DNA from 3 places in the Paenibacillus sp. SEL1 genome. Region 2 is predicted to be linked to each of the others. Evidence: predicted binding sites of a transcription regulator. Region 2 holds the regulator's gene; each other region holds the start of a gene.
What was found. Region 2 encodes LexA, which represses DNA repair genes until DNA is damaged. Its sites were predicted from a motif close to CGAACATATGTTCG; they were not measured.
Positions count from the first base shown of each region.

Region 1: recA (recombinase RecA) is a predicted target of LexA. The motif match lies at 1,811-1,824, and genes of this name have one in related genera.
Region 3: addB (helicase-exonuclease AddAB subunit AddB) is a predicted target of LexA. The motif match lies at 5,250-5,263, and genes of this name have one in related genera.

Region 1 covers NZ_CM137723.1:4,328,367-4,339,125, forward strand. The annotation lists gene pgsA (CDP-diacylglycerol--glycerol-3-phosphate 3-phosphatidyltransferase) at 1-287, shown strand, start outside; gene ACYCSE_RS20290 (competence/damage-inducible protein A) at 383-1,651, shown strand; gene recA (recombinase RecA) at 1,894-2,955, shown strand; gene ACYCSE_RS20300 (regulatory protein RecX) at 3,152-3,901, shown strand; gene rny (ribonuclease Y) at 4,276-5,820, shown strand; gene ACYCSE_RS20310 (TIGR00282 family metallophosphoesterase) at 5,897-6,691, shown strand; gene ACYCSE_RS20315 (stage V sporulation protein S) at 6,821-7,081, shown strand; gene ACYCSE_RS20320 (dipeptidase) at 7,205-8,272, shown strand; gene ACYCSE_RS20325 (low temperature requirement protein A) at 8,456-9,544, shown strand; gene pduL (phosphate propanoyltransferase) at 9,688-10,260, shown strand; gene miaB (tRNA (N6-isopentenyl adenosine(37)-C2)-methylthiotransferase MiaB) at 10,558-10,759, shown strand, end outside.
Region 2 covers NZ_CM137723.1:5,202,066-5,212,824, forward strand. The annotation lists gene ACYCSE_RS23735 (HAD family hydrolase) at 1-55, opposite strand, end outside; gene ACYCSE_RS23740 (hypothetical protein) at 211-720, opposite strand; gene ACYCSE_RS23745 (DUF896 domain-containing protein) at 841-1,047, opposite strand; gene ACYCSE_RS23750 (LysM peptidoglycan-binding domain-containing protein) at 1,156-1,524, opposite strand; gene lexA (transcriptional repressor LexA) at 1,713-2,339, shown strand; gene ACYCSE_RS23760 (hypothetical protein) at 2,614-2,916, shown strand; gene ACYCSE_RS23765 (hypothetical protein) at 3,150-3,314, shown strand; gene ACYCSE_RS23770 (hypothetical protein) at 3,356-3,496, shown strand; gene ACYCSE_RS23775 (GNAT family N-acetyltransferase) at 3,728-4,267, shown strand; gene tet (Tet(L)/Tet(K)/Tet(45) family tetracycline efflux MFS transporter) at 4,477-5,853, opposite strand; gene ACYCSE_RS23785 (hypothetical protein) at 6,589-6,711, shown strand; gene ACYCSE_RS23790 (hypothetical protein) at 7,065-7,397, shown strand; partial or broken gene ACYCSE_RS23795 (fibronectin type III domain-containing protein) at 7,454-7,663, opposite strand; partial or broken gene ACYCSE_RS23800 (hypothetical protein) at 8,148-8,367, opposite strand; gene ACYCSE_RS23805 (hypothetical protein) at 8,524-8,976, opposite strand; partial or broken gene ACYCSE_RS23810 (NucA/NucB deoxyribonuclease domain-containing protein) at 9,171-9,464, opposite strand; gene ACYCSE_RS23815 (hypothetical protein) at 9,468-9,617, opposite strand; gene ACYCSE_RS23820 (hypothetical protein) at 9,748-10,128, opposite strand; gene ACYCSE_RS23825 (hypothetical protein) at 10,232-10,759, opposite strand, start outside.
Region 3 covers NZ_CM137723.1:116,572-127,330, forward strand. The annotation lists gene addA (helicase-exonuclease AddAB subunit AddA) at 1-1,620, opposite strand, end outside; gene addB (helicase-exonuclease AddAB subunit AddB) at 1,617-5,183, opposite strand; gene ACYCSE_RS00535 (class I SAM-dependent rRNA methyltransferase) at 5,420-6,799, opposite strand; gene ACYCSE_RS00540 (Na/Pi cotransporter family protein) at 7,157-8,179, shown strand; gene ACYCSE_RS00545 (NUDIX hydrolase) at 8,169-8,603, opposite strand; gene mtaB (tRNA (N(6)-L-threonylcarbamoyladenosine(37)-C(2))-methylthiotransferase MtaB) at 8,708-10,051, opposite strand; gene ACYCSE_RS00555 (16S rRNA (uracil(1498)-N(3))-methyltransferase) at 10,053-10,759, opposite strand, start outside.

The sequences.
Region 1 (10,759 bases), 870 kb from region 2:
ATTCATGGATTGTCGTTGTGATTGTTAGCCGTGAGTTTGCGGTTACGGGGCTGCGTCAGATTGCCTTACTGGATGGGTCTGTGGTTGCTGCAAGCAATTGGGGCAAATTAAAGACGATCATCCAGATCGTTGCTATTGTAGCGCTGCTCATTAATAATTTCCCGTTTGTTTTTCTTGGTATACCGTTTGATTTAATAGCGATATGGGCAGCAGTGTTGATCACCATTTATTCGGGTATTGATTATTTCGTGAAAAATATCCATTTGCTGAGCTCCTCCAAAGTTTAACAGGATAAATTTTATGGAAACAGCAATAGGGACTAAACTTATTGCTGTTTCTTTATATAATTCCCATAATATTCGCAGTACAGGAGGAAGAATTGATGAAAGCTGAAATAATTGCAGTAGGAACAGAGTTATTGCTCGGACAAATAGTGAATACAAATGCTCAATATTTGTCACAAGAGCTGGCTACAATTGGAATCGATGTATATTTTCAGACTGTGGTTGGCGATAACATAAATCGGCTTCAGGAAGCGATAAGAATTGCTCAGAAGCGTGCGGATATTATTTTGTTTTCCGGCGGTCTGGGGCCGACTCAGGATGATTTGACGAAAGAGGCGATAGCGGCTGTATTGGGGCGGAAATTGCACATAGATCGTCTTGCAATGGACAAGCTAGATCAATTTTTCCGTAACCGTGGGGTAGAAATGACCGAGAATAACCGCCGGCAGGCGCTTTCTATTGAAGGTGCTACTCCGCTTGAAAATGAGACAGGGCTAGCTGTGGGCGACGCGATTGCACAGGACGGTAAATTTTATGTAGTTTTGCCTGGACCGCCTAAGGAACTCAAACCCATGTTTGCAAACCATGCGAAACCTTGGTTGCTTCAGCAGGCATTGAGCGGTGAGGAAATGCCAATTTATTCGAAAATGCTAAAATTTGCAGGGATCGGTGAGTCAGCTCTTGAAACCCATTTGTTAGATCTGATCCAATCCCAGACAGATCCTACGATTGCTCCTTATGCCAAGGAAGGGGAAGTCACGATCCGTATATCCACCAAGGCGGCCAGCGAAAGTGAAGCATTAATTAAGCTGACAGCTACGGAAGTAGAAATTCAGCAGCGTCTTCCGGAGTATATGTATGCAAGCGAGGATGTTGCGCTGGAGAAGGTTATCGTAGATCTAATGGCCAAACGCGAACTCACTGTGAGTGCGGCAGAAAGCTGTACAGGTGGAATGCTGATGGAACAAATTACTTCTATACCTGGCAGTGCTGCTATGTTTCAAGGTGGCATCGTGTGCTATTCCAATGAAATGAAGATGAAGTTACTCAACGTGCCTTATGATTATTTGGAAGGGGACCATGCGCCAGGCGCAGTGAGTAAGGAAGTAGCCCTTGTGCTTGCAGAGCAGGCGAGAATGATCATGGATAGCGATTTTGGACTTTCAGTTACTGGTGTAGCTGGGCCTGGGTATTCCGAACGGAAGCCAGTCGGTCTAGTGTATATTGGCATTGCTGAACGCGACAAGGAAACGGAAGTACATGAACTGAGACTGAGTGGCAACCGTGAAACAATCCGACTGCGATCAGTTAAAGCAATCCTGTACAGATTGTGGCGCAGGCTGGTAGAGAACGAGAAACTCTCTTAAACATCTATGTACAGTGTGACTCGTAGAGTTGTTTTAGATAGATATTCATGGTATAATCATCTTATCGGAAGAACCGTTGCAAAGCCTTTTGCCAGCGGTTCTTTTTTTGTTTTAAGAGACAGGTGTAATTATAGAAGAGAGTTGTACGAATAAAAAAAACGAATGTATGTTCGAAAAAATGCTTGGCAAGCGTGTCAAAACAAGGTATTATTAAAGTACAAACAATGAAGGATGTGAGTTTATTGTCAGATCGTCGTGCTGCGCTGGATATGGCGCTCCGTCAAATAGAAAAGCAATTTGGTAAAGGTTCCATTATGAAGTTGGGTGAGTCTACCCATATGCAAGTGGAAACGATCCCCAGTGGTTCGATTGCTTTGGATATTGCGTTAGGAACGGGCGGCTTTCCAAGAGGCCGGGTTATTGAAATATACGGACCGGAATCATCCGGTAAAACGACAGTAGCTCTTCACGCTATCGCAGAGGTGCAAAAAACAGGCGGACAAGCCGCCTTTATCGACGCCGAGCATGCGCTTGATCCGTCGTATGCAAGCAAGCTGGGTGTCAATATTGATGAGTTGTTACTATCGCAACCAGATACAGGAGAGCAGGCGCTTGAGATTGCCGAAGCCCTTGTACGTAGTGGAGCAGTAGACATTGTAGTTGTTGACTCCGTAGCGGCACTTGTGCCCAAGGCAGAGATTGAAGGCGAAATGGGAGATTCCCACGTTGGTCTTCAAGCACGTTTGATGTCTCAGGCATTGCGTAAGCTTTCTGGAGCTATTAATAAGTCGAAAACCATTGCTATTTTTATTAACCAGCTACGTGAAAAAGTAGGTGTTATGTTCGGTAACCCTGAAACAACACCAGGTGGACGTGCCTTGAAGTTTTACTCTACGGTACGTTTGGATGTTCGTCGTATTGAAAGTTTGAAAATGGGTAACGACATTGTGGGTAACCGCACACGTATTAAAGTCGTGAAGAACAAAGTTGCCCCTCCTTTCCGTCAGGCTGAGGTGGATATTATGTACGGTGAGGGTATTTCCAAAGAAGGTAGCTTGATCGATATCGGTACGGAGCATGACATTGTCGACAAGAGCGGAGCCTGGTATTCCTACGAAGGTGAGCGCCTTGGTCAGGGACGTGAGAATGCTAAACAATTTTTGAAGGAAAATCCGAATATTGCTAGTACGATCGAACAAAAAATTCGGGTGGCCAGCAATTTGATTACGACGGTTGCTCCGCCTACAGAAGAAGAGTTGGCACAGCAAGCGAAGGAAGAACAGGAATTGTTGGAGCTTGAATAAAGCTTGGTGAATCCTGGTTTGTGAACTGGGGCCGGGGTTATGGCACCGGCCGTTTGAATAGCATGATCCTGATGCCCTGCACAGTTGTGCAGGGCATTTTTGCATCAACTTAAAGTCTGCTTTGTCAGCGGAATCTAACTTTGCGTAGCAGGTGTTCAAAGGCTGCTTTCGTGAATTTCAAAGTGAGGGAAATGTATTGCAGTTGGACGATGAAGATGAACACACTTCGGAAGCAAATAAGCAACAAGGGATTTCTCTTTTTCCGGATCATGAGGAATTGATGATTACTAGGGTAGAGCAGGGACAGGGACGCAAACGTGGAAGGTATATCATTCATTTTGGTCCGTATTCGCTGTCTGTATTAGAAGATGTAATGATCAAGTACAATATGTTCAAAGGAACGTCATTTGATAAAAAAGAACTGGAAGATATCGTTCTGGCAGATGAAAAGCAACAGGCTTATGTACTTGCGCTTCGTTATTTGGGGCGAAAGCCTCGCACACGTCAGGAAATTGCCCAACGTTTGTTACAAAAAGAACTGGATCAGTCTGTTATTGACGAAGTAATGGTTCGACTGCAAAGGGAACAACTCGTAGATGATGATTTATACGCCCGCCAATGGGCAAGGCAGCGCATAACTAGCCAACGTAAGGGGAAGATGTGGGTTAGGCAAGAACTTCGTCAGAAGGGCATCTCTAAAGCCTCTATTGGCGAAGCGTTAGGTGAGATCACCGATAATGAGGAGTGGGAGAGCGCTTTGACGGTCGGACGTAAGAAATGGAATCAGATACGTGGTGATATAATAGAGAAAAAAAGGAAAACCTACCCTTTTCTCATGAGACGCGGATATTCGGGGGATATGACACGCCGAGTGGTCAATCATCTCACTGCGGCCGAGCATGACGTTGCTTCAGATGACGAGGAATTGTTGCAGTGGGAGGAATAGTTGCCAAACGGCTGCTGAACCTTTGACTAGTATGAACGGATAGGATGAGCTAGTTATTACAGGGAAAGCTGCATGGTAGTCTACTAATGTTTGCATTCCCTTGACAATGCCATTTGTCAAATAATAAAATATATATGAAACGATACTTGTGGAACGCCCTTTTTCCTTCCAAAAAAGCGGAATCCACGGGTGAGTTCTCATCGCCAAATAACAAGTGATGCCGCTATGCCAGGCGGAATTGTACATGTGAAAGCATGTGCATATGAAATGAAACGACCTTGTGTCGTTGTCTTAGTTTGACGATCAAAGTAAATGTGACAATTGCAAAAAGTCCCAAGGAATGCCTTGGAGGAACCAACGGGGAGGTGAACAGTATGATGACTGCGATCTGGTTCGTTCTCGTTGCTGTAGCCGCGTTATTCTTTGGGTTCGGGATTGGTTATTTTATTCGCAAATCTATTGCAGAAGCTAAGATCTCCAGTGCGGAAGAAGCTGCCGCGCAAATCGTGGAGAACGCGAAAAAAGAGGCAGAAGCGCTGAAGAAGGAAACGGTATTGGAAGCGAAAGATGAAATCCACCGCATTCGTGCCGAAGCTGAAAAAGAAACTCGTGAACGTCGCAATGAAATTCAACGACAGGAACGAAGATTGCTGCAAAAAGAAGAATCGCTGGATAAAAAATTGGAATCGCTGGAACGCAAAGAAGAACAAGTGGCCAACAAAGAGAAACGAATCGATGAAACCCAGCAGCAAATTGATTTGATTTACAAGAGTCAGGTAACTGAGTTGGAACGTATTTCCAATCTGACGATGGAGGATGCAAGAAGTATTATTCTGACCAACGTAGAGCAGGAAGTTCGTCATGAAACAGCTCAGATGATTAAAGAAATTGAACAGCAGGCCAAAGAAGAAGCGGACAAAAAGTCTCGTGAAATCATCACACTGGCCATCCAACGCTGTGCGGCAGATCATGTAGCAGAAACGACGGTTTCTGTTGTCACATTGCCGAACGAAGAAATGAAAGGCCGGATTATCGGGCGCGAAGGCCGTAATATCCGTGCACTTGAAACCCTTACAGGAATCGACCTCATTATTGATGATACGCCGGAAGCTGTTATTTTGTCCGGATTTGATCCGATTCGTAGAGAGATTGCGCGTACTGCGCTTGAAAAGCTCGTAGCGGACGGACGGATACATCCGGCTCGTATTGAAGAGATGGTGGAAAAATCCCGTAAAGAGGTGGACGAACGAATCCGTGAGTATGGTGAGCAGGCCACCTTTGAGGTGGGCGTGCATAGCTTGCATCCGGATTTGATCAAGATCCTGGGACGTCTCAAGTTCCGTACGAGTTACGGACAGAACGTATTGAAGCACTCGATGGAAGTTGCATACTTGACAGGTCTGATGGCCGGGGAACTGGGCGAAGACGTTGTACTGGCAAGACGGGCAGGATTGCTGCATGACATCGGGAAGGCGCTGGATCACGAAGTGGAAGGATCGCACGTTGAAATTGGCGTGGAACTGGCGAAGAAGTACAAGGAACACCCGGTCGTCATCAACAGCATTGCTTCACATCACGGCGACTGCGAAGCGACTTCAGTGATCGCCATGCTGGTTGGGGCGGCAGATGCCCTGTCAGCAGCAAGACCGGGAGCGCGGCGTGAAACGCTAGAGACGTACATCCGTCGTCTTGAGAAGCTGGAACGCATCTCCGAATCTTTTGAAGGCGTTGAAAAATCATACGCGATTCAAGCCGGACGCGAAGTTCGTGTCATGGTACAGCCAGAGAAAATTGATGATGCGGAAGCATTCCGACTGGCCCGCGATATTACGAAAACGATTGAGAATGAACTGGACTACCCGGGACATATCAAGGTTACCGTTATACGCGAGACCCGTGCGGTAGAATACGCAAAATAAAAGCATTTCAATGAAAAGTGGCCGCTGCTTGTAGGGCCACTTTTCATTATGTAAGGCAGACTAGGGAGGGCTTTCTATCAACGTATTATTTATTGGAGACATCGTCGGCAGTGTAGGCAGAAAGGCATTGAGGGAGAATCTCCCTTCGCTAAAATCAAAATACAACCCGCATGTTATTATCGTGAACGGAGAAAATGCGGCTTCGGGAAGAGGAATTACCCCAGCCATCGCCAGAGAATTTTTTGATTGGGGCGTTCATGGGATTACGATGGGAAATCATACTTGGGACAATAAGGAAATATTTGATTTTATAGATGATGAGCCACGGATCATCCGCCCGGCTAACTTTCCACCAGGAACACCAGGCCGGGGGTATACCGTTGTAAAAGGTGGAGGTAAAGAGCTGGCTATTGTTAATCTGCAAGGTAGAACCTTTTTGCCAGCTATTGACTGTCCATTCCGTGCAGCAGATGAAATTGTCGATGAACTACGGAAAAAACATAAGCATATCCTAGTTGATTTTCACGCCGAAGCAACCTCGGAAAAAATCGCTATGGGTTGGCATTTGGATGGACGTGCTTCAATCGTGGTAGGTACGCACACACATGTACAGAGTAATGACGATACGATTTTGCCACAAGGAACTGCGTATCAGACAGATGCGGGAATGGTAGGTCCTTATGAGGGAGTGCTTGGGATGCAGAAAGAGGCTGTGTTACAGAAATTCCAGACCCAGCTTCCGGTACGTTTTCAAGTGGACATGGGCAAATGGCACTTTCATGCCATCAGCGTAGAACTGAATGACAGTGATGGAAAAGCCCGCAAAATTCAGAAAATCAGACTTAAAGAAGATGAATGGCGGATGGATTAACTTTTTTGTGAGCTACTTAAGGAAAGAATAAGGAAAACTGTCACCAAAAAGCAGGAATTATTTGCTGACCCTCGAATAACATCTAATAGTGGAATCAAACCATCATCATTCCCAGGGGAGGTACTTACTATGGATGTATTAAAAGTATCAGCAAAATCCAATCCCAATTCAGTTGCAGGCGCACTCGCAGGAGTACTGCGTGAACGCGGAAATGCAGAATTACAGGCGATTGGAGCGGGTGCACTAAACCAAGCCATTAAAGCGGTAGCCATTGCCCGGGGATTTGTCGCACCAAGCGGAGTGGATTTGATTTGTATTCCTGCTTTTACAGACATTGTTATTGATGGAGAAGATCGGACTGCGATCAAATTGATTGTAGAACCAAGATAATAAATGTAAGTTGCCTGAGCCTGTTTACGATTTGTAAACGGGCTTTTTTGCATTGTGAGTCTGTTACTATGATTTTTTAAAATAAATTTGTAGTGCTTCAATCTATAAATGGAGGTAAGATGCATGAATGATAAGCTAAAAGTGAATTGGCCTGTTGTTGACTTTCATTGTGATGTGTTATGTAAAATGCAGCTCGATGCGCAGATCGATTTCAGTCATCCATCGCTTGATGTCACAAAAGAACGTTTGCTAGAAGGTAACGTGCGGTTGCAAACGTTTGCTATATATATTTCACAGGTATTGGGCATGCCAAGGTTTGAGCATGTGGTTCGTCAAATTGAGCTGTTCAGGCAGCATGTTACCTCTATCTCAGGTGGGTTGAGACCATTGCTGTGGAAGGAAGACTTGGCAAAGTGTAAAAATACGTCCGCAGTGCATCAGATGGAGCAAGTAAAACAGGTAGGAGAAGAGAAGCGCACGGAAAAGTTAACGTATGTGGATGGTAAGGGGACGGATCATACATGGGCACCTTGGGCTTTGCTCTCACTGGAGGGGGTAGATGCGCTGGAAGGGAGCCCGTTTTATGCAGAATTGTGCTATGCAATGGGAATACGATTGATTGGGCTGACATGGAATTATGCGAACTGGGCGGCTGACGGCATTATGGAACATAGAGGAGGCGGGCTGACTAGCAAGGGGCGTGATTTGGTCAATCGCTGTAATGACCTGGGACTGCTGCTAGATGTGTCGCATTTGTCCGTACAGGGCTTCTGGGAGGTGTTGGAGGAGGCTGCTCTACCACCCATCGCCTCGCATTCGAATGCCTTTGCGAGATGTGCTCATCCCCGTAATCTACGGGATGAACAGATTCGTGCACTGATCGCTCGTAACGGACGGATTGGTTTGACCTTCGTCACGATGTTTCTCAAAGAGCAGGGTACGGTAACCGCTGAGGATCTGCTACCGCACATTGAGCATATTTGTTCATTAGGCGGGGAAAGGCATTTGATGTTTGGGTCTGATTTTGACGGTATCGAGCACCATGTGCAAGGGCTGGAGCACTCGGGTAAATATCCGGTTTTTGCAGAACTGCTGCTGAAGCATTACCCTGAGGAGCTAGTCAAGGGATGGCTGGGAGGACATGCGCTGGAATACCTGCAAACGAATTTGCCTTCCAAAATGTCTTCTTAAATAGCTATTTACTAGGAGTTATTATTGGCTGCGAATACCTTGACAAAGTGAGAACGATTACGAAATAATTGGAGCATCTTAGAATTTCATGGTGCTAAAATAAGCATAAATACGGCAGACGTTGAAGCAAGACTGACGGGACACCATGCTGCACCGCCATATCAGAGGGGGCTCCATTACACAATGTTAATAAAGAAGGTTACTTGGCTTGAGCTCTTTTATGACTTATTGTTCGTAGCTGCTGTCTCTAAGGCCACTCATGTTTTACTACATGTTGAGCATGGTAGTATTTCGTGGGAACATATGGAAAAGTTTATTATGATTTTTATCCCAATATGGTGGGCTTGGGTGGGGCAAACGGTCTACAACAATCGTTTTGGGCAAGACAGTATAACGCATCGAATTTTTATGATCCTGCAATTGTTTTTCGTGTTGATCATGACCGCCAGCCTTAATATAGATTTTGATGCGTATTATGTATCTTTTTTTGTTGGCTATATTGGGTTAAGAGGTTTAACTGTCGTTCAATATTTACTTTCGGCATCCAAAGAAACGGCTCATAAACAGGAAACAGCTCGTTTTTTTGGTACCTATTTTTGGATTGGAATAGTCATCTCTAGTTTCTCCCTCTTCTTTGATTCTTGGGTTCGATATTTGATTTTATATACCGGTATAGCTATTGATATCCTCGTTCCTTTGATTGGCCGTAAAAAGTTGGTGATCACACCAATCCATACGGAGCATCTTTTAGAACGCTTTGCACAGTTCGCCTTAATTCTGCTTGGCGAATCTGTGATAAGTATGCTTTCTGTTTTACAATCCAATCATTTTACGGTTTCTTCTGTTGTATTTGCTGCTTTGGCTTTTGTATTAGTCATCGCAATCTGGTGGCAATATTTTGAGAATATGGAGAAGCGCGTAGATAAATCAAAACAATCAGCAGGCCAGACTATTATTTATGGTCATTTGTTTATTTATCTTTCCCTTAGCATGCTAGCTGCTTCGATTCAGCTCTTGTTTTTGGGACAAGTAGACTATATCTTTGTGCTTTGCTTTACCTTTGCTTCTGTTTTTATTTACTTTTTGTCGGCTTTGCTGGTATTTCATCAGTACAGATTAAGTCATCTTAAACCTCGTCTCAGAGTCATTTTTTTCTTGACTGGAATACTCTGTGTCCTGTTTATCCTTAATATATTTATTGTCGTTCCCCCTCATCTCATCGTAGCTGAAATCATGCTTTTCTTTCTCCTGTTCGCTAAAACGACGGTTTGATCCGACTTTATATGGGGGATATTTAACGCTGATTGGGGCGAAAAAGGGAACTTTATGCGCTCTCCTTTTCTTTCTTGGTAAAATAGGAGTATAATAGCATGGATGTGTAAAGTATTGTATAGAGAAAAAGGAGTGACCACACGATGAGTAAAATCGTACCTGTCGGCGTTTCCGCCCGTCATATTCACCTGACTCAAGAGCATATTGAAATTTTGTTCGGAGCAGGCTATCAATTAACTGAATTTAAACCTTTGTCCCAACCAGGACAATTTGCCGCAAATGAAACGGTAGCTGTAATTGGTTCTAAGGGCCAATTTGATAAGGTTCGCATTTTGGGACCTGCTCGTCCCGCTTCCCAATTGGAAATCTCTCGCACTGATTCCTTTGCTATTGGTGTAAAAGCACCTGTACGCGAATCTGGTAGCATTGATGGTACACCAGGAATCACGGTAAAAGGACCAGCTGGTGAAGTGGAACTGCAAGAAGGCGTGATTGTAGCAGCCCGCCATATTCATTTCCATACATCTGATGCAGCTAAATGGGACATTAAGGACAAGCAGTTGCTGAAAGTACGTGTCGGCGGCGAACGTGGCCTTGTATTTGAAAATGTTCTTGCACGTGTGTCCGATTCATTTGCTTTGGATATGCACATTGATACAGATGAAGCGAACGGAGCCGGTGTGAAAAACGGTGACAACGCTGAAATCGTAGACTAATATACACGTATTTAAATGCCGGAAGGCTTAAAGAGTCCGATTCTTGCAAAAGAATCGGGCTTTTTACATACTATATAATTTATAAATACTTCACTTATGTAAAAAAAGAACATGAGTTCACATTGACTTCATGGTATCTGCGGCTGATCTATGGCGATGGCCTATAAATCATGCTATAATTTAGTGTAATGCCTTTTTTAAAGGTTTTTTAGAACTTAAATAAATTTACCCATGCCTAAAGATACAGTAAATCACAAATTAGCTCGTGAAATAGATGGTGTAAGGAGTGACTAAGGAATGGAAAAGAAAACAAAAGATTACTCCAAATATTTTGATTTCTCGGATGCGAAGATTATTTCTGAAGATGAGCATAGCAAAAAGATCCGCATTCGCGGACGTGAAATCAACATTATGGCGGAGCCGAACAATAGAAAAGAAAAGCAACGCGGTAAAGAGGACGTACAAGTATTGTATGATAACGCAGTCCCGGATGAGCTCA
Region 2 (10,759 bases):
GTTCATCCCATAAAAGGGTATCATCAAGATCAAACATTACCGCCTGAATCGTCATCTGAATTATCCACTCTCTTTCCACAGTATATGTACACCTATTTGCTCGGTTAAATATTTGAATCGTTATGTGTGCCCATATTAAGCAAGCGGCCGCAGCATGTTATATGAAATAACATCATACGGCCTTTGTTAAAGAGCTACAGGCTAAATCAGTTATTTCTTGTCCACCTGTATCTGATTGGATAGCGCAAACTTCTCAAGTCGCTCTGCAATGGCATCCGTGTCATAGCGACCTAATGATTTTGTGAAAATGAAATTACCGCCCTTACCTTTTCTTTCAACGGTTACGTAACCCTTTTCAATCTTGATGGCTTTCATGTCCCCAGCCGTCATTGGACGTTCTCTACCACCTTTCAGCATATAGAGAGTATCCTTTCCCACTTTCAAATAAGGACGACGGATGAAAAAGATAACAGCCAGCATCAAGTATAGGCCGAATACAAGCCAATCCATCCCTCGCATACCGGTTTTAGTCAAAAAGTAACTCATAAGCATGTACAATACAGAAAGACCAGCCAGCATAATTGGCACAGTAATGTTACGGCCACGGAAAATATCCATTGCAGAACCTGCGCCGTTAATGGTTTGAATGCCTTGCTTTTTGCGCGATTTATTTAAATGCGCTGTGTTTTTGCGTACTTTTCTTTCAAATGATCGGGCCATCTCTCAATTCCTTCCCAGATATATTACAATAAAACAATTGCCTCAAAGCTGATCTATATAGATACCGAGAACGGTACCTAAAACAAAAGGCAAATTGCAGGCTTGGGCGCTTTAACAACATTAATGCTTCAGCCCGTCATTTCCCTTCGACGTATCATCGTCCACAAATTCAATTGTTTCAAGCTGCTGCCGAAAATTACGGCGAATGTTACCTAAATAAATTTCCCGAAGATTGGCGCGCTCTATGGCTTCCTCTTCCGTCAATCCCTCAGATTTTGCTTTACGCGCTAATTCATTAATGCGCTGTACTAAGCTGTCTATATCCAAATTATGTCCCCTCCATAAAAGCAAAGATATAATACACTTTGACATGTAGAAAAGAGCTTGTCAAGGCTCCCGCATTACGCTCCCTGACAAGCTCTAATAGTCTATAGGTCAGAAGTTAGGAAGCTTGAGTACCTGACCTGCCTGTACTCCCCGATCCTCTAAACCGTTAATCCGCACAATTCCTTCTATATATACCCGTGTATCCATTCGTTCCGGTTTATGATTTGCGGCAATCTCCCACAACGTATCTCCAGGTTGTACGGTCAGTTTAGTCACTTCTTCCTGGGAAGCTGAAGGTGCCGCGAAAACCGTAAGTACACCTGCCCCTGCAATCCAAGCAACAATCACTAAAATAAGAAGCTTAAGTAAAAGAGTATTAGTAATAATTTGCATAAAATGCGCTCTACCCTCTTTTCGGGTCTCCTGCAAATTTTCTGAATTCATCGGAAAAATACTTTGATAAGTGCTATATTTCATCATTGGCTGCGACCTCCAAACGTTTGTTCTTATGTTTTCACAATATAACACGAACATTTGTTTTGTTCAATAGAAAAGAGAACAAAAGTTCGTGATTATTTTTAGGGATTATTTAGAACTTATGTTTGTACGAACGGAGGTTCTATGCTATAATTTTCCCAAACGTTACTAAATGGGGTTGATACGGTATGTCTAAGATTTCGAGCCGCCAGCAGGCCATTCTTGAATTTATCCGCAATGAAGTGCGTCTAAAGGGATACCCCCCTTCTGTACGCGAAATAGGCGAGGCTGTCGGATTGGCCTCCAGTTCTACGGTTCACGGTCATTTGGATCGTTTAGAGAAAAAAGGACTCATTCGACGCGATCCTACAAAACCACGGGCTATTGAGTTACTCGGTCAAGACGAATCGGATAACAGCAACTTGATTAATTACTCCATTAGTCGTGTCCCCGTCGTCGGCAAAGTAACTGCTGGCCTTCCTATTACGGCGACAGAAAATATTGAAGATTACTTTCCTCTTCCCCAACACTTTGTTGGTGAGGATAAAATATTCATGTTATCTGTTGTAGGCGAAAGCATGATTGAGGCTGGGATTGCTAACGGAGACTATGTAATCGTACGTCAGCAGCAGACCGCTGATAATGGCGATATTGTTGTAGCTATGACAGATGAAGACGAAGCTACAGTTAAAACCTTCTACAAAGAAAAAGATCATATCCGGCTTCAACCTGAAAACCCAGCCTTTGAACCGCTTCGCCTGACACACGTTAGCATTTTGGGCAAGGTTGTAGGACTCTTCCGGGACTTCCACTGATTTCTCGTTCTTTCTTCCCCGTTATTCTAACCACTAATACAAAACCGGCTGCCTAGGGCAAGCCGGTTTTGTATTGTTATTATGTATCTCACAACTATTTTTTCATTTCAGCAACCTATTCCTATTGTTTCTACTATAAAATCAGCCTCCTCATCTCAAATAATCACCCACTGATCTTGAGCAGCTATACTGTTATGGGCAAAACTAATAGATCTTTCTTTGTTTTAGATAAATATGGTATATTAATTACTCATAGCTCTGTAGGAGGAATTAAATGAAAAAAATTATAATTTCAGCGTTTGTTGTGATATTTATCGCCATAAGCTGTGTAGTACCAACAATGGATCATTTGTATGCAGAAGAGAAATCACACATAACAACCTACGATCGTATTCAGTACATACAAATACTTATCCATTTCAGGTATTTAGAAAAGCAACTCGAAGCTGTAATTTCCGAAAGAAACAATTACCCAGAAGACAGCCAAGAATATAAACAGCTCTCTGAACAACTGAATCATATTCTTGCTCAAGAGGCGTACTACGAGAAAAAACTTAACACTCTTAATAGTAAATAATTTTCATACTAAACTGCATATTATTTATCTACACTATTAGACTCATGCCGACCTGCCTGTAACATTCTCCTGCAACGTAAAGTTGAAATGGCGAAGACAGGTTCGCATGAGTTTTTTGTTAACCATTAGTAATATAGGTACCAGCTTCTTTTTGCTTTTAATAGATTTATGCTGATACATTACTATCACAATTGACATAGTATATAGCAGACCTAAGCAAAGGAGATATGCAGATGATCAGAAATAGAGTTAAAACGTATAAGCATCGCATCGGGAAAAACAGATATCTGGTCGTTAAAGTCTTTCAAGCCGCAGCTGCTAAAACAGGAAGCGGAAATGCACTAGCAACCAATGCCTTGAATATCAAAATTTCCAAGCGTAAGCATAAACACCACTAAGATTCATCCGTACCTTCATTTCCTTGAAGGGAGGTGATCATATGAGCAGAAGACATTGCAGACGTGATTTGAGAAGAAGAAGATCAAACATCCGTTCGAATCAAAGAGCCGTTGCGCGTGCAAGAGGTAACGCACTGGCTGTTAATCTGTTTAGCGTGAATGATAGACAACGCAGACGTTAATAATCGTTTTCAAGCAAAAGCAGGAAGGATTCTTCCTGCTTTTTTTTGTGTTAAACGCTACACCTAACTACTGCTATGAATCGTTGAAGCAAGCGGACGAGATCGTAGAATATCACACATAGTTGAACAGTCGCTACAATTTTGCTCTTTTTATAAATCTAACAGACAGGAAAAGGTGGTTCTCTTTTAGAATAGTGTGCATAGAGAAATTAAACCAGGAGGAGACAAGCCATGATAATTAAAATGTTACTTTCGAATATGGGAGATTTTAAGAAGTCAAATGAGAATAACGGCTTTATTGTGTCAGGAAGGATTATACCTAAATACGAGAACGATAATTGGACATATATAGAAGAAAGTTTCCCCGAACCATATTTTAAACAGTATGAGGATGATGACGTTGACATCAGTTATATTGATGAACAAGGAAAATCTATTTTTTTATATTATGATGAGAACGACTGTGTTGGGCAAATTAAACTTTGTACTAATTGGAATCGCTTTGCTCTAATTGAGGATATTGCCGTCGCTAAAGACTGGAGACACAAGGGAATCGGAGCAGCCTTATTGAGTAAAGCAACCGAGTGGGCTAAGCAGAATAACCTTGTTGGTCTTATGCTTGAAACACAGGATGTGAATGTTTTAGCTTGTCGATTCTATGCTAAAAATAACTTTGTTATCGGCGGAGTTGATACTATGCTATATTCTAATTTTTCCACAGCCCATGAAAAAGCGATTTTTTGGTATTATAAGTTTAAGCATTCAAATTAGCCTATCCTTCTGTAACAAGGCTGAATTTGAAATAATACCATCTTGTACGCACACTTTGCGTTGCCATCTCTAGTAAAATCAAACTGATCAGCAAACAAAGCTCTGCCAACCAATTAAGGTTAGCAGAGCTTTTGATTTATTTAGAGTATCCACTTACTTCAAACGTGAGGATGCGATCATTTTCAGCATGTAATCCTTTTCTGCTCTTATCAGGAATCTGAAACTGAACGTCTATATACAATAACAGTTAAAATCCCGCTAATTATAATGACCACTATAAAAATCAATAACATATTGCTATATAAATAAGCAGATGGAAAATTAATGATTGGTATAAATTTTTGATGAATAAAACGTATTGATAATAAGCCTCCTACAACTGAAATCCCTGTTCCTTCTGATAAAAAGCTTATAAAATTAAGCAAGCTCATTCCTGCGCCAGCTTCTTCTTGTCTTAAACTACTTGAAACAATAGTGGATATTACTGTTTTAATAAAAGAAAGACCACCGAAAACAAAGACTATAATAATAGACATCAGCCAAGGTGTCATTTCAATAAAGAAAGCAGCTATCAAAAAGCTGACGGCAAGAAATGCAACGCCGACTGCTAGCACATGTAAGGAACCTTTCTTATCAACAAGTGCTCCTCCAAGGAAACCAAAGAAAATAACACTCATCGTTCCAGGAAAAATAATTCCACTGCCAATCATTGCGGTACTTAAGTGATGAACGTCTTTCATCATATAAGGGACCATAGAAACAAATCCAGCTACGGTACCAAACATAAGTCCGCCACAAAGGATTCCTATCATAAATGCAGTATTTTTCCCCAATGAAGGATCAACAAAAGGATTGGTTACTTGTCTGATATGTTTTAAAAAGATCAAGAAGAAAAGAATACTTATCACCAGAAAAGAAATTCTGTAAGACGTTGTATACAACATAAACATTACAATGCCTAGAGATATAAGCACGATTCCTGCAATGTCAAGTGAACCCTTTGATACGACTTCCTTTTTCAATAATTTTATTAGGAAGGGAACAGTGACAAACGTTAGAACAGGAAGAAGCAGTAAATGTGACCAATGAATATAATGAGCAATCATCCCACCAATAGCCGGTCCTATCCCTTCACCCATTGCTACGATAGACCCGATGAGGCCATATGCCTTGCCCCTGTTTTCTTTTGGGATATAGCGAGCAACTACGACCATCACAAGTGAAGGAAATGCAGCTGCACCAATCCCTTGTATAAATCGCCCCAAGATAAGTGTTGGAAAAAAAGTATGTCCCATAAATCCAATTAATGATCCTATGCAATTCACTATGATTCCAAACAGAAGCAACCTTTTAATACCTAACTGATCAGATAGCTTTCCGTATACAGCTGTTCCTATAGAAAAACTTAGCATAAAGGCAGTATTTACCCAATTTGTAACGGCTGGTGTTTTATTGAATTCATCAGCAATATCAGGTAAAGAGATATTAAGAACCATTTCATTTAACACACTAAAAAACGAAAGAACACAAAGCCACATTAAAATTTGGTTATGGCGTAAAACAGACTGTGAATAAGGGGTTTTCACTTTTGACCCTCCAGAAATGAGGGTTAACGTAGTTTATAGGGTCAATGATACGCTCCCTCTTTAAATTGTCCCCAATTATATTTATCATACTTCAAATAAAACGCCTCCCATACCTATTTTTTTCATTCTACCACCTTATCTAGAATGGGAAAAGATGTAATTATATAGACGAATGCAACAATCCATGAATTACAATTTTAAAGTTTTTTCAGATCCCCTTTAAAGTTAATGAAGTAAGTAACGATGTAGCAATATATATCCGATCTTTTCCATCTATTTGTTTTAAATATAAGAAACAAACCACTCCAGAAATAAGATACATTCAAGACATGAGTGCAGCCTCCTGATGTGTTATGCGCAAATTATATTCCGAGTACAAAAAATAAGCTCCATATCATTGGAGGTTTAATACAGCGCGTATTTCCATACGAGAAAATGTAATGATCTTTGGGGCACCATTCCAGCCCTCTATGATTACAATATAGAGCGTATATCGCTCTTGTTGTCCCCCTCTTCCAAAGCCAGCAGACGCGCCTTTATGTCCACTACACTGCTACCTGTTTTCAACTCCAGTTCCTTCATGTTGGGCCCACGTCATTGCTCAGTAGAATAACTGTAAAGTATTGGTAGTAGCGTTTTGATATCGGGTAACAAAGCGCTTAACTTCTTTGTTACCTGTCGTTTTCCGTATACTATACAGATCAGAACAATGAACGATAAAAGAGGATACAACTATTGCGCAACAATAGCGGATTAGACGGTTGCCAAAGCGACACTGAACTTTTGCAGAAGTTTACGATGGTGTACGTGAAGCCATGGAAAGAATATGGGGGCGATATTCCTGAGCCAGTAGGATAAGACAAGAACTAGCAGTAAACTTAATGTGTGTATTCCTAAAAGCCTGTGTCATCCAATGTTAAAAAGGGCTGCCGCAAATGTTTCCTTGAACCAGCATTGTCTTTAAAAACCTGAGCAAATGAGAAATTTACAATAAAATCCAGAGTTCACAACTCCGTTAACCCAGCCTAAACAGACGTATCCCAGCTAGTACCAGCCTCAAACAGCAGGTCATTCACCAGATTGATGCCAAGATGCCAAAGGCTGAGGATAGCTGCCACTTCCGTAAAACAGTTTCCAATTAAGCGTACAATCGCAGCACGTTAGATACATTTAAACTAATCAGGAAATTATCCAAGTAGGGGGAAATAACCATGGCATTTGAAGGTTATAGAGAAGACAAACGAGGACATTGGTTTGACTGGCCATTCCCCTTGTCGGTATCAATACTGTATGTAGATGCGGATGTAGACGTAGATGTAGATGAAACAGAAACGAAATGGTACCTCATTGTCGAAGAAGAAAAACATTTGATCCGAATTAGGGATGAAAAGCAAATTGAACTGCTTCATCACTGCATGTATGGAATCTTGTTAAATGACGAGAAGATCAACTGGATTATTGATAAAAATGGCGGTAGATTTACCTATCACGACAGTGTGCAAGATTTCATCAAATTCCAGAAAGAATACCTGGATATATTCTAAAAGCCTTGAACAGTTAAAAGCTCTGCAGACCAATTAAGGTAACAGAGCTTTTCGATTTATTTAAAATATTCACTTACTTCAAACGTTAAGAATACGATCGTATAGCATGTAATCCTTGCGGTTGCTGAATGATCCTTTATTGTTATCGTGCTTATTGATGGCATATGAAGCCGATCCAGATCCAGCCTGCTTGCTTTCGTACCATGTGATAAATTCATTGACCTCTTTCAGCTCAGATCGAATTCTTTCTCCAATCCTGTTGTCATTCCATGAGTGTCGAAGTTAGGGGGAATTTGTCCTGCAAAAAAAGATTCTATCAAACTTTGGCAGATAGGATCTTTTTCCGTTATTTAACAATTAATTAAACAACTGTCAAAAAAAGGGTTATGGACATGTAAAGATTAAAGTTCGGAATGAAGGAACATCAAATCTCACTTGGAGTTTGCTTGGAGTTTGCAGGGTAACGGGAGAGAATATGTCTATAAAACTGTTGGCAAAGAAGACACATTAACGTGGACTAGTCTTAATTCATTCCCTAATGGGATGCCTTCAGGGGAATACGTAATTCAATTCAGAGCCAACGGTAACAAAGTTGAAGGCGAAGCTTGGGGTACTACTGGTCAGTACCCAGGAGACATTAACTAACCGTTACTACAAGCAGGGGAGCGTCTTGGAGTTAAATCCAAGGCGCTTTATGTATTCAAGTTGCCTTACTCAGTGTCTAACAAAAGCCCCGCCGACCAATTAAGGTTAGCAGGCCTTTTTGTATACTCTAAATTCAAACTGATTCCGCATATTATACACTCCGGCAATCTTAATCGTATCGGGAGAAAACTTCTACGGATCCTCCATAGTCTATAACCGATACCCAATCCTCGCCCAACGACTGAACAACGTACACCTTTACCTGGCTTAATGCAGCTGCAAATAGTTTTATATCCGACTTTAACACTCTATATGTATGGTTCATGCTGATCACCTCAATAATTTATTCGGTCAAAGGTATGGTAATCCCTTCAACGAAATAAGCTCTGCCAACCAATTAGGTTAGCAGAGCTTTTAGATTGTACGTTAGACAAAATTGTGGTTTCCCGTTTAATTAGTAACTACTATTCCAGTAGATAACTTAGGCATCAAACTGTCTTGCCTGTATAATAAAATTCATATATGCTCCGTACGTGTTACTGACTACTACCGTGTATTTAGTTTGTCTAGTGCTATAACCCGATATAGTTCTTTGCTCCCCGGCTGGTATTTTTTGAGTTGTACTAAGACCACCAGATAATATAAGTATAATATCTGTCGAACCATTATTCACTACATTAATATTAAACGATTCACCATTTGAAGGGACTAGTTCAAATGTAGTTTGATAATCATCATACCCGCGAAAGTTTGTGTATTGTATAGGAACCGAGCTGAAGGGTGTGATAATTGAGTGTGTGTCTCCTGGATTTTCCTCCAATTCACCAACTCCTGTTACCACCTCTGGTTCATTGTCAAAACTTGCCGCAGAAGTTATTGGGCTTAAAGATAAAAAAAGAGTTGCAACCAATCCTAGTCCAATAATTTTTTTCATGATAACTTGCCTCCACTTTTTGTATTTGTATTTACAGTTTATATTATACACCTTATTCCATTATTGGTTTTCTATTGGACAAATAAACTAGTATTTCGACATAAAAATGATTCTGTAGTTCTATTATTTATAGGATTTACCAGAAGATTTTAGTAATATGCTCCGTCCTACCTATACGGTAAGAGGGGTGTTTGCTATTTTATGATAAATTCCACTCGGGTACCATCTTCGTAGTCATCCAACTTGTGACCAACCCACGATCCAGCTCCACGATTATCCTTTGGACTTATGTACTTAATGTCTGCATCCTCTCCACCTTCGGAACACATCGCCATAGGCCATTCATCCCTATCCTTGCCCTTCTTGGTGGGCGCGCCCTTTAGGGACAACTCACGATTATGGTCGGCTCCATCACGGACTATGGTGCATACTGGTGATTTTCCCGCCTGAATGGCTTCCTTAATATGCTGTGCCGTTTCGTGATAACGGTCTTACGGAAATTCCAGCTTAACCGTGTCTGCCGATACCTGTGATATTGGAACGGCTACAGGGTCGCTCTTAGTAGGCTTTACAACATCTTGTTGTACGCTGCAGCCAGCTATTAGGATTGTAATTAGTACGGTGAATATCCATTTAAACATATGTATTCCTCCCCATAACGTAAAAAAACACCCAACCAGCGTGTCCAGTAGAGTATCACCTATACTTTATGGTCATTCTATAGAATAAATTTCGCTCCCTCTAAATATTTTAAAGTTTATCTATAAACTCTTAGGCTAAACGCTTTGAAGTAAATCTAGGACAGCCTACAATATTTATCATTAGCCCTAATACTCCAGATATGATTGCAATCACAACAGAAGCACCTAAATTCTCAAATAAATAGTCACCTATCATCCAGCCCGCTACACCACAAGCTAGACCAAATACAACAGTCATAATTAGACATGTTACAGGAACAAAAAGAAGAAGTAGGCACACGATAAAAACCCAAGCACCAACCCACCATTCTCCCTCTGGCCACCAAGTTCTATTAGCCCATCTACCAGCGACTACAGACACCATCAGGATTTCGCATAGAACAAATATTTCTGCTAAACCCGCAGTTTTGTAATCTCTAATACCCTCCGCTACTTCTCTTCTAATACTCAATACAATCACCCTTACGCATGTTAATATTAAACATACAATATTGCTTTCACAAACTTGAAAACACCCCACCAGCTTAGCCAGTAGGGTGTCACATCCTTTTAAGCTACCTTTGTCTAAACCGTTCTGCCTCTCGATCATCTAAATATTTTTCCAGTCTAGACATCACACGTTTATACTTTTCTGCTTCATCTTTCTCTTTTTCAATATTCTCAGAAATTTTGTGCAAATCAACGCTATAAATTACAGATAAGTTAATACCGAGCCTTAAAGATGTAAGAAGCATGTAAAAAACAAATAAGAAGAAAAAAAACGATTTTATAAACTCATTAGTAATCAAAATGGCGAAAAAGGAGTAAAAAACAACAACAAAAGAAGCGATCAATCCAGTAATAATATATTTAATAATCTTTTTCAAAAGATTATCACTCAGTAACGCCATAACTGAATTAGCTTTAATACTACCAAGTACAGATAAAACCGTAATATAGATGCCCACAAAGATTGAAGCAATCGTTGTAATCGTTCCGATATTAGGTTCTATAATCAAGTCATAACTATGATAAAGAAATTTTTCCAGTGAATAAAGCCCATAACTCATATTAAAAAGAATTAATAGCTTGTTACCTAGAAA
Region 3 (10,759 bases), 680 kb from region 2:
TGCATATACAGATGCGGTGTCTTGATCCGACGGGTCGGGATAGGATGCGCCGTGTACCAGCCAGGCTCGTTCATCGTACTCAATTTCCGCCACATCCACACTCATAATCTGGCGGAACACCAAATTGACCGCATCGACAACTTCCTGCCGACTGCGGAAATTACGCGCCAGATCAACTAAAAAGCCATCTTCCTGCTCCTGCATGCCGTACCGTTGATACTTATTCAAAAACAGACCCGGCTCCGCCAGCCGAAACCGATAAATACTCTGTTTCACGTCGCCCACCATAAAACGGTTACCCGGTTCCTCCCGTGATACCAGCCTAACGATATCTTCCTGTACGGTATTCGTATCCTGATACTCATCCAACAGCACCTCGTCAAATTGCGCCTTGTATTCGAGTGCAGCGTCGGAAGGTAGTAGCTTGTACGGAGTAGAATCAGGATGTCGTAATATTTTCAGACAATAATGTTCCAAATCCCCGAAATCCACCAACCCTTTTGACTGCTTGTGCTGTTGAAATCGTTCCCCAAATACAATCACGGTTTCTACCAATTCGTCCATCAGCGGAGCCGCGGCGTGTAGCTCCTCCCAATAGGCTTCTGCTCTCCTGCCAAACAGGGAAGCCTTCATATCTGTAATCATTTTTTTGGCTGCTTCGCGTAGCGTCTTAACCCGTTCCTGCAATGCAGGCTCAGTCTGATCTTTTTTGACCGGCTTGAGCTTACCGAAGGCAGCTGCCTGAAAATGATCATATAGAGATGCCCACGGCTGTGTCTCCAGCTCTTGCAGCAATCCCTTCATCATCGTCGCATCCTCTTGCAGCGTTACGGCATAAGGTGCAGGACCGCCGGGCTGCATAGCTGTTTCATGCGCCTGTTCAAGCAAGCTCGCTGCTCCGCGCAAAGAAAGTACGGCATCCGCCAAAATGCTGCGAACCCAGGGAGTCTCTCCCAAAGCGGCTACATCCTGTACACGAAATGCTGCCGCTGTCTCCCGCAGCCAATGTTCTGGCCAAGGATGACTTTGAGAAAAATCATACAACCGCTGAACAAGCACGTACATTGCATCATCGGTGCGTTCTCCACTAAACCAGTCGACCAGTCTGCGGAATGTACTGCCTTCATCATGAGCCTCATATTTCTCCTCAAACAGTTCTTCTAGAAGCTCCTGACGCAGCAATTCTGTCTCATGCTCATTCATAATCCGAAAACCAGGGTCAAGAGGAATGGCCTGATAATGCCTGCGGATGACCTCCATACAAAATGAGTGAAGCGTCGTAATCGAGGCCCGATTCAGCAACGACAGCTGACGGCGTACATGCTCACTTTCCGGTTCCTGTTCCAACACACGTTCCAACGCTTCGCGTATCCGTTGACGCATTTCGGCGGCTGCAGCCTTCGTAAAGGTTGCTACCAGCAACCGATCCACGCTGAAGCCAAGCTGAGGATCGACAATTTTACGAATAATACGCTCTACGAGCACCGCTGTTTTACCAGACCCTGCCGCTGCCGCGACCAGCATGTTGTTACCCGATTCCGAAATGGCACGCCACTGGTCATCGCTCCACATACTGCCTTCCGGCTTCGGCATGTCTTTAGTGTTTGACGTGCCTATCATTGGTCCATTCCTCCTTTCCCTTCCTGTGTATGACCCAACAGATTCCAGATTTGATCCTTACCGGGTTTACCCCATTGATTGTAGCCACTGCCCTCCAGACTGTCGTCAAATTGACATACAGGCTTAAAAGAACAGAAGGTACAAGCCGTCTCTTGCTGGATTCGATAAGGTTCAATGGCCACATCGCCCTCTGTCATCCGTGTGCCAATCGTCCGAATATTATTACGCACCGAAGCTAGCAGGCTGTCCCACTGTTCCGGCGAAGCAACCGAAGCACTGCTATAAAAACTGCCGTCTGCTTTCACCGCAACAGGTAAAATAGAGGAATATCCTTTGTCCAATGCTGTATCCATTTGTCCAACTACATCCCGATCCGCAAGCAATAATCCCTTCATCTTAAAACGTTTCAAAAGCTCCTGACGAGCCTGTTCTGCGCTAAGACCGTTAGGCGACTGCAACATCGGATTGTGGACGTGAAAATACAGGGTACCCGCTGGATAAGCTGTCTCGCCCAACCATTCCTCCGCCGCATTCAGCAGCACATCCAGGTAGGTGAGCATTTGCAAGGACAGGCCATAGTACACTTCATGCAGCTTGAGATCCTTTTGGCTAGATTTGTAATCGATGACACGCAAAAGTAACCCCTTTTCTCCCTCTGCCACATCTACACGGTCAATCCGTCCGACAATTTCCATCACAACGCCGTTATCTAACCGGAAGCTTAACGGAGGAAGCTGCTGACCCGGTCCAAAGTCCAACTCCAGCCCAATCGGCTCAAAACTACCTCTTCGCGCATGTTCACCTAAAATCAACGAAGCACGGCTCACGATGTCTTTCAATTTGCGCAAAATGTAGCCATACCGCTTAGAGCTCATTAAAATCTCGCCTTGCAGACGAGGAGCCAAACGCTCCACTGTACTTTCCGCCTCTTGTCGGCATTCCTCGGTGCTGAGACTGCCCCAGCTGACATTGCGTTTACGCAGATTGATCGCCATCTCTCCAAGCGCTGCATGGAATAATTGTCCGATATCCGGGGCCTTCAGGCGATACATTTGACGTTCCTTCAAACGAAGACCGTGAGAGGCAAAGTGCGAAAATGGACATGCCACAAAACGTTCCATACGAGATACGCTGGTACGCAGCTTGCTACCGTACAGACGGCGGCTTGTTTCCTTCTGCATTTCGGCATGGTTCTCATAAAAAAGTGAGGTCAACAGCTGACGCAGCTTGTCCTTCTCACGCCCTTGCTGGCTTGCATACCAGTTATATACCTCCCACCAAGGAGATAAAATGTCACCGCCACGTCGCCAATGCCGTAATTGCGCAATGAGCTGCGGCAAAGCCTCGGACGGATGAGAAGCATACTCCCATTGCGTCGTCCAAGCATCCCCAGGCAAAGGGTATCCAGCCAACGGACGTTCGTCCAGACTAGGAAACAGGTGCCGCACATGTCGTACTAACTCAGACGGCAACAATGACTTGCCTTCTTCATCAGTAACTGCATAGCTCATCCACAGGCTTTTACCGGCTGAGGTAAGGGCCGTATAAGCGAGAAAACGTTCGTCCAACAGACGTCTTGTCATATCCGGCGCCAGCTCTACGCCTCGTTCGTTTAATGCCGTACGCTCCTGCTCATTCAGCACACCGTCCTCATGGAACACAGCCGGCATCACACCTTCGTTCATACCTAGCACAAAGGCATGTTGAATACCGGATACACGCGTACGGTCCGTGTTTCCGACCAGAACCTGATCCAGAGCCGGCGGAACAAGTCCCATACGGAACTCGGCCAATCCCGTTTCCAGCACACCCGCAAACAAAGAGGTATCCAGCCTCTCATCACCCATCATTTCGACGATTTGATCCAGTAGTTCAAGCACTGCATCCCATACCTGACGATGCTCCTTCGCCTGCTCAGGTTTTCCTGCTTCCTCTGCCTGATGAATGAAGCCGTCCAGCTTGTGGCCGATTTCTGCATCCTCCAGTAACAGATATACCGCTTCACACTTCTCAAGTGCAGTTCGTGCCTTGCCCACACGTTTCTCAAACGCACGTAAAGGCGTAACGATCACATCCCGGCATAGCTCCATCAAATCCAACGTTTCATCCCGCCTACGGTTCCGTTCCTGCTCCTCCAGCTCCAGTGACAAGCTGGGCACAGCCTGCCACGGCCGACCATCTGTCCAACGGCTGCCTTGTATTCCGCAGGCTAGAACATAGTTTTCCAAACGGTCCATCTCCTCGCGGCTCACCCGACCGTCCAGCGGCAGTAGAAGGTCTGTTTTGACCGCACGGAATACATCCTCATACCGCCAGCGCCGCTGCACGATATCCAGCGAAGCCCGAATCAATTCCACCAAAGGATGATGTAATACACTTCTTCGCTGATCCAGAAATACTGGAACCTCATACTGTTTGAATATCGGTTCCACCCATGGCTCATAATCTTCAATATGACGTACAAACAGAGCCATCTCCCGGTAACGCGCGCCTTCATCTCGGGCCAGACGGCGCATTTCGCGTACAGCCCCTTCCAGCTCTGCACGGCGATTAGCCGCAGTGTACAGTTTTATGCCCTCCGGCTGTTCTTCTGTCCACTGCTCTCGTAGCTGCTGCAACCGCATCCGTTGTTCCTGATTCCGCAACCCTGTACGATGTTCAAAGTTAGCCTCCAAATATGCCAACGCTGGACGCTCCTTAAATCTCGGCAGCGGATCAGGGCGCAGTAATTGTGTCTGCGTCTCTATCATCAGCTCGTCCGCCATTCCTTTGAGCTTTACATACGTAGCCGCTGAGGGATGAAACAAATCCAACTCATGCGGAAGCTGTCCGCTCTCGTAGCTGCGGTTGCAAGTCAGCGCCACCGTCAACGAAGAGGCATGCAACATAAGTTGCTCCACCACCTTGTATTCATGTGGTGTAAACCTGCGGTATCCATCCATCCAAATATCTGCTCCACGTACAAGGGAAGACTCCGCAATCTGTTCTGCCAGCATGCGCAGCGTATCTTCACCGTCTATATATTTAAGCGTCAGCTCTCGTTCAAAATCCTCATAGATTAGACTGATATCTTTGAGCTTGCCGCGCAAAATCGGAGTTGACTCTCCCACAGCGTTCATTCGCTCCAGTTGCTCGGGTACGGACCGAGTATCATTTCTATACTGCTTTAGCTCCGTAAACAATGTATTCAACCGATCCACAAAGCCGAGCTGGTCTCCCGAATCCTTAAACAAGCTCAGTTCATCCTTTCGACGACGAATAATTTTATATAAAAGCATCTTCTTGCCTTCTTCCGTTACAGGCACCAGTGCTGAACCCCCGGTTTCCTGCATAACTAAATAGGCAAGACGATGCAATCCCATCACTTGGGCGCGCACCGACCCCTGAATACCGTTTCCGGCTTCTGTAAGTAACGCATGCTCGGAAGCAAATGACGATTGCTCCGGTACAAGTAACAGCATAGGCTTACCTAGCGGCTCCTCGCGTAACATAGACGTCATTTCATTGCGGATTAACGTACTTTTACCACTGCCAGAGCGGCCAATCAACAAGCGGACCGACATGATGCGGCCTCCTTTCCAACGAACAACATTCTATTAAACAGTATAGCATATCAGGCAAGGGAGAAAAGAACGTACGTTTGCCATGTTGTAGCAATTCATCCTCCCCCTAAAAATAAATCAGTCCCGCAGGTTGGCTTGGTGCATGCCTTCTCTACAGGACTGATTTATACCTAAAATGAGTCTATTTTACCTATTTAATCACCAAAAAGGCGATTGACTTTGACTTTGTATGAAACCTAAAGCTGTGTCCGGCTGCGCACCTCAAAGATGGCGAATTTCAAGTAATGGCCTTCCTCCACACCCAAAATTTGAGGATGATCCTTACCAGCCGCTCTCCAGTCTACCAGACGAAGGATTTTGCCGGCATCTGCCGCCGCTTCCTTAATAGTGTCCAAGAACAGCTCTGGCCGCATATGGAACGAACAGCTCGCTGTCACCAGATAGCCACCCTCATTGACAAGCTTCATCCCATGCAGGTTGATATCTTTATACCCACGTGTAGCTCCTTTGACAGCGTTCTTCGTTTTGGCAAAGGCTGGCGGATCGAGAATGACCACATCAAAGGTGCGTCCGCCACCTGCTGTCAGCGGCTTGGATGTATCTCCTTTGCCCCCGGCTCGTGCATTGCGTTCCTCTACACCTTTCACTTGATTGCGCAAATATTGAAAAGCATCGTCGACGACAAACTCGACGCGTTCCTCAAAACCGTTCAGCTTGACATTATCCCGCGCACTTTCAATCGCATGCTCAGAAATATCAAGACATGTTACTTTTTTAGCACCATGTTTACATGCATTAAGCGTAAAGCTTCCCGTATGTGAAAAACATTCCAATACGGTTGCGCCATCCCAGAATGGGAATTCAACAACCTTACCACTTTTATTCACTGGCTTCAAGACCGTTGTGTCCGCATCTCCTGAGTCTGCAGCTACTTCTTGTAGCGTAATTCCACTACGTACTCCCCAACCTGTCATCAATGGTGCTATGGCCGCACGATTTTCACGCTGGTCAAAGAAATAACCCGTCTTCTGGCCCTCTACGATATCAACCTTGATTTGCAGGCCATTTTCCGTCACCACCACATGACGCGGGCAATCACCGTATAAAGGACCCTTCGTTTGTTCCAATCCTTCCAGCTCACGGATGGATACATCACTGCGCTCATATATACCAACAGGACCCACTACTTCAACGAGCGCATCCCTGATTTCTTCCCTGCGCCGATCCATGCCAAGCGTTAACAACTGCACGACCAACACATCACCAAATCGATCTACAATCAGTCCAGGCAAAAAATCAGCCTCACCGTACACCAACCGATAAGCGTTTCCCCCGGTCACAAAACGTTCGCGGTGCTCCAGACATTTGCGAAAGCGTTGGGCAAAAAAGTTTTGATCCATTGCTTCCAGCGGCTCGTAGGACATCACACGTACTGTAATTTGTGAAGCCGGATTATAGTAACCTGTCGCCAAATAACGCCCCTGATGGTTAACGATGCTGACCAAATCGCCTGCCTCTGGGTCACCCTCAATCTTGGCTATTTCGTTTTTAAACACCCAAGGGTGTGCGTGCTCCAGCCTTTTTTTACGGCTGCGTTCTAATATTACTGAAGGCAAAATCCTTCACTCCCATTCTTGGATTACTCAAAGTGTTAAAACGTTGTTCGATAGGGGCGCGGTTCCGCGGTTCATTTGATCTTACGATCGCTGTTGCAACGGGATTCTTGGAATTAGGTAACACATTTAAAGGTAAGAATCCCGTTGCAAAGGCGAACGCTGGCGCTTCTCCAGATTCAAATGAACCGCTCCGCTACTGCCCGCCTGTATATCGACGTCACGCTTTTAAAGCTTGTGAAGATACTACAAAAATTATCGTTCTATAAAAAAACAGCTCGGCCATGCTTGTCATGGCTGTCCCCGACAGATCATAGGCTGTTACATAAGTATTTTCACCTAGAAAAGGGGGCTATGCCCGTGTTTATACATGTTATACTCCCGCTGTGCGGTGGGCTGTTTATTTTTTTGGGCGGGATGAAGCTGATGGAAGCAGCCCTCCGGCATTTGGCCGGCCCCTTCCTCACCCGCTGGTTGAACCGCGCCACAGTTTCCCCTTGGCGGGGCATGCTGTTCAGCTCAGGCATTACCACCCTGCTGCAAAGCAGCACCGCCGTAACGGTGCTGACGATCGGACTGGTCAACGCCGGGCTATTGACCTACGGCCGCACGCTCGGCATCATTCTCGGCACCAATATCGGCACCTGCCTGACCACCGAGCTGATGGGGCTCCAGCTCGGCAAGCTGGCTGTTCCGCTGCTCTGCGGCTCACTGCTCTGCTGGAGCACTGCCGTGCTGTGGAGTGAAGCTGTCCCCAGCCGCCAGTATGTGTCTGCCGGAGCTTCATCCGGCTCCAATGGGCTCAGCCGTCCGCAGGCTGTACAATATATCAGCCTCGTCTTTGCTGGATTTTCGCTGATTCTGGCGGGTATTCGCGTGATGCAGTCGGTCGGACCCTGGATTGAGCAGGCCGGACTATTCCGTTGGTTTCTTGATCACGCTGCAGCCAACATGTGGTGGGCCTTCGCTGCTGGAGCCTGCCTGACCGCGCTGGTTCACAGTAGCGCAGCCGTCATTGGCATGGCGATTAGCCTTGCCGCTGCGGGAGCCTTGCCAGCTGATGTGGGGATCGCCATCGTCATCGGCTCCAATGTAGGCACCTGCGTAACAGCCCTGATTGCCGCTGTTGGCGGCAGCGTGTCCGGCAAATTTGTAGCCTGGTCCCACGTGCTGCTGAACGTAGGCGGAGCCTTGCTCTTTATGCCGTTGATCCCTGGTCTGGAGATGGCTGCTGCCTGGATATCTACGGAGCCCGGAGCAAAGGTAGCCCATGCCCAAACTCTGTTTAACGTTATTAGCTCTCTGCTGGTCTTGCCTCTCTGCTATCTACCTGTGTGGACGCGTTTAGAGGATCGTATATCTCCCCACAGAGTCAAACGTTAATTCCTAGCATGGACAGCGCCTTACTTAAAATGACATCATTATTGTCATATCCACCCTGGCGCTGGAGACGCCATGCTTCCTCAGGCGTATGCCACGCAACTCCTTTAATTTCTTCGATCTGTGCCTGTAAATCCCCATCCAGTGCCTCTACGAGATAATAGTGTACTTCTTTATCTACTTCCCCAAATTCTGGATGGTGATACGTATAAGCAATCATATCTACATGCTGGATAATGCGCCCGTTCAACCCTGTTTCCTCGCGAATTTCACGTAAAGCCGTCTGTTCGATTGTTTCTCCCAACTCCATTTTCCCTTTTGCCAAGGATACTTTGCCATATCGGTCAGTAATGAGCTGAATTTCAAGCTGCTCCCCCTGCTTGCGAAACACAACGCCGCCTGCGGAAATTTCCTTTTTTGCTGCCATCCTGTAATCTCCCTTCCTTGCGCAACAAGGATTCCGTCCTCTCTGTAAGGAAAGGCGAAATCCTTGTTTGCCATCTCTATTGCCTGTTCAGGCTTTTTTTGTTCTTACAGAGCTGTTTGCAGCCCATTCTCTAGTACGCGGACCAATTGGCCTTCACTTTCATTAATGCCTGCCTTCGTCAGCTTCACGCGGCATACCTTGCCAACCAGATCCTCAGTACCTTCAAACGCCAGTTGAATATAATTGTCACTATATCCATGGAGTATGCCGCTATCTTCGGTCCCTTTCGGCGCAACTTCCGGAATGACCTCCAGCACCTGACCTACAAACTTCTCAGCATACGCCAGTTGCATTTGCTCTGACAGCTGTATCAGCTCATGCACTCGTGCATTTTTCACGTCTTCGTCCACCTGATCCTCCATACGCGCCGCAGGAGTTCCACTGCGCTTGGAGTACGGGAACACGTGCATTTCCGAAAAACCGATTTTTTTCATCAGCTCATAGCCATTGCGGAACATTTCATCCGTCTCCCCAGGGAAGCCGACAATCACGTCCGTTGTAATCGCTACATCTGGCATTGCTTTGCGAATCATAAGCATTTTGTTATAAAACTCTTCTGTCGTGTACTTGCGACGCATCCGTTTCAATACAGTGTCATCCCCCGCCTGAAGCGGTATGTGAAAATGACGAACCAGCTTGGTGGAACGGTTCAGCACATCAAGCATTTTTTCATCAATCTGGCTGGCTTCAATCGAACTGATACGGATACGCTCCAGCCCTTCCACCTTCTCCAGATCCCACAGCAGATCAGACAGGTCATAATTATCCATGTCATCACCATAACCGCCAGTGTGGATACCTGTGAGCACAATTTCCTTGTAGCCCGCGTGTACCAATTGACGCGCCTGTGCAATAATGCTGGCGGCGTCACGACTGCGGGATAGACCCCGCGACCACGGAATGATGCAGAAGGTACAGAAGTTATTGCAACCATCCTGAATTTTCAAAAAGGCCCGAGTATGATTAGCAAAATCAGGCACATCCATTTCCTCAAATACACGCGTTTTCATAATATTGCGCACGGCGTTCACCGGTTGACGCGTCCCTTGAATTTCCTGCACGAACGGAATGATTTTGTCCCGATCCTGAGTCCCGATAACGAGATCAACGCCAGGAATATCCATAATTTCGGCAGGAGAAGTCTGGGCGTAACAGCCCGTTACTGCCACTATGGCATCTGGATTCCGGCGAATCGCGCGGCGAATGATCTGACGACTCTTTTTATCACCGGTATTCGTAACGGTACATGTATTAATAAGATAGACATCAGCAGTCTGTTCATCAAAGTCCACCTGTTCATAACCTTCATTTTTAAACAGCTGCCAGATCGCTTCTGTATCATAAAAGTTTACCTTACAGCCCAATGTGTAAAATGCCACTGACGGCATATTAAACCCCTCCCATTTCTCCTGTCTCATATAAAATGCATGCCAATGCAGCCATTCCTGCGGTCTCAGCACGCAAAATACGTCTTCCCAGTCCTGTAGACTGTGCCCCGGCCTGCTCGGCCTCCAGGCTTTCCGCTTCAGTAAAGCCGCCTTCCGGGCCTACCACCAGCAGAACACGCGGCATGTCCGTCGACGCCCATTGTCCTGCCAAAGGCTGGATTACATCCCGTAGCTGTTTACCCTGCTCTTTTTCATAACAATAACATATCAAATCATACCCAGCAAAAGAAGCCAGAAGTTCTTTCCACGTCATGGGCGCGCTAATTTCTGGAATCCGGTTACGGTGGCTTTGTTCAGCCGCTTCCTTCACAATCTTGCGCCAACGCTCCAGTCGCTTGCCTTCTTTTTTGGCATCATACTGCACGACCGTACGCTCGGACAAAAACGGTACAAACCCGGTTGCTCCGATTTCTGTACATTTTTGCATCACCGTCTCCATCTTGTCTCCTTTAGGAAGACTCTGAGCGATGGTGACCTGCACATGTGGTTCAGAGGTCATCTTCAGCGGCTCAATAATCGTCGCCGTAACATGATCCTGCTCAATCGTATCCAAAGCAACCAGCGCTTCTTTAGATACCCCGTCACTAACTATAATTTTGTCACCACTACGGCCCCGCATGACTTTAGCGATATGCCGCGCGTCCTCAC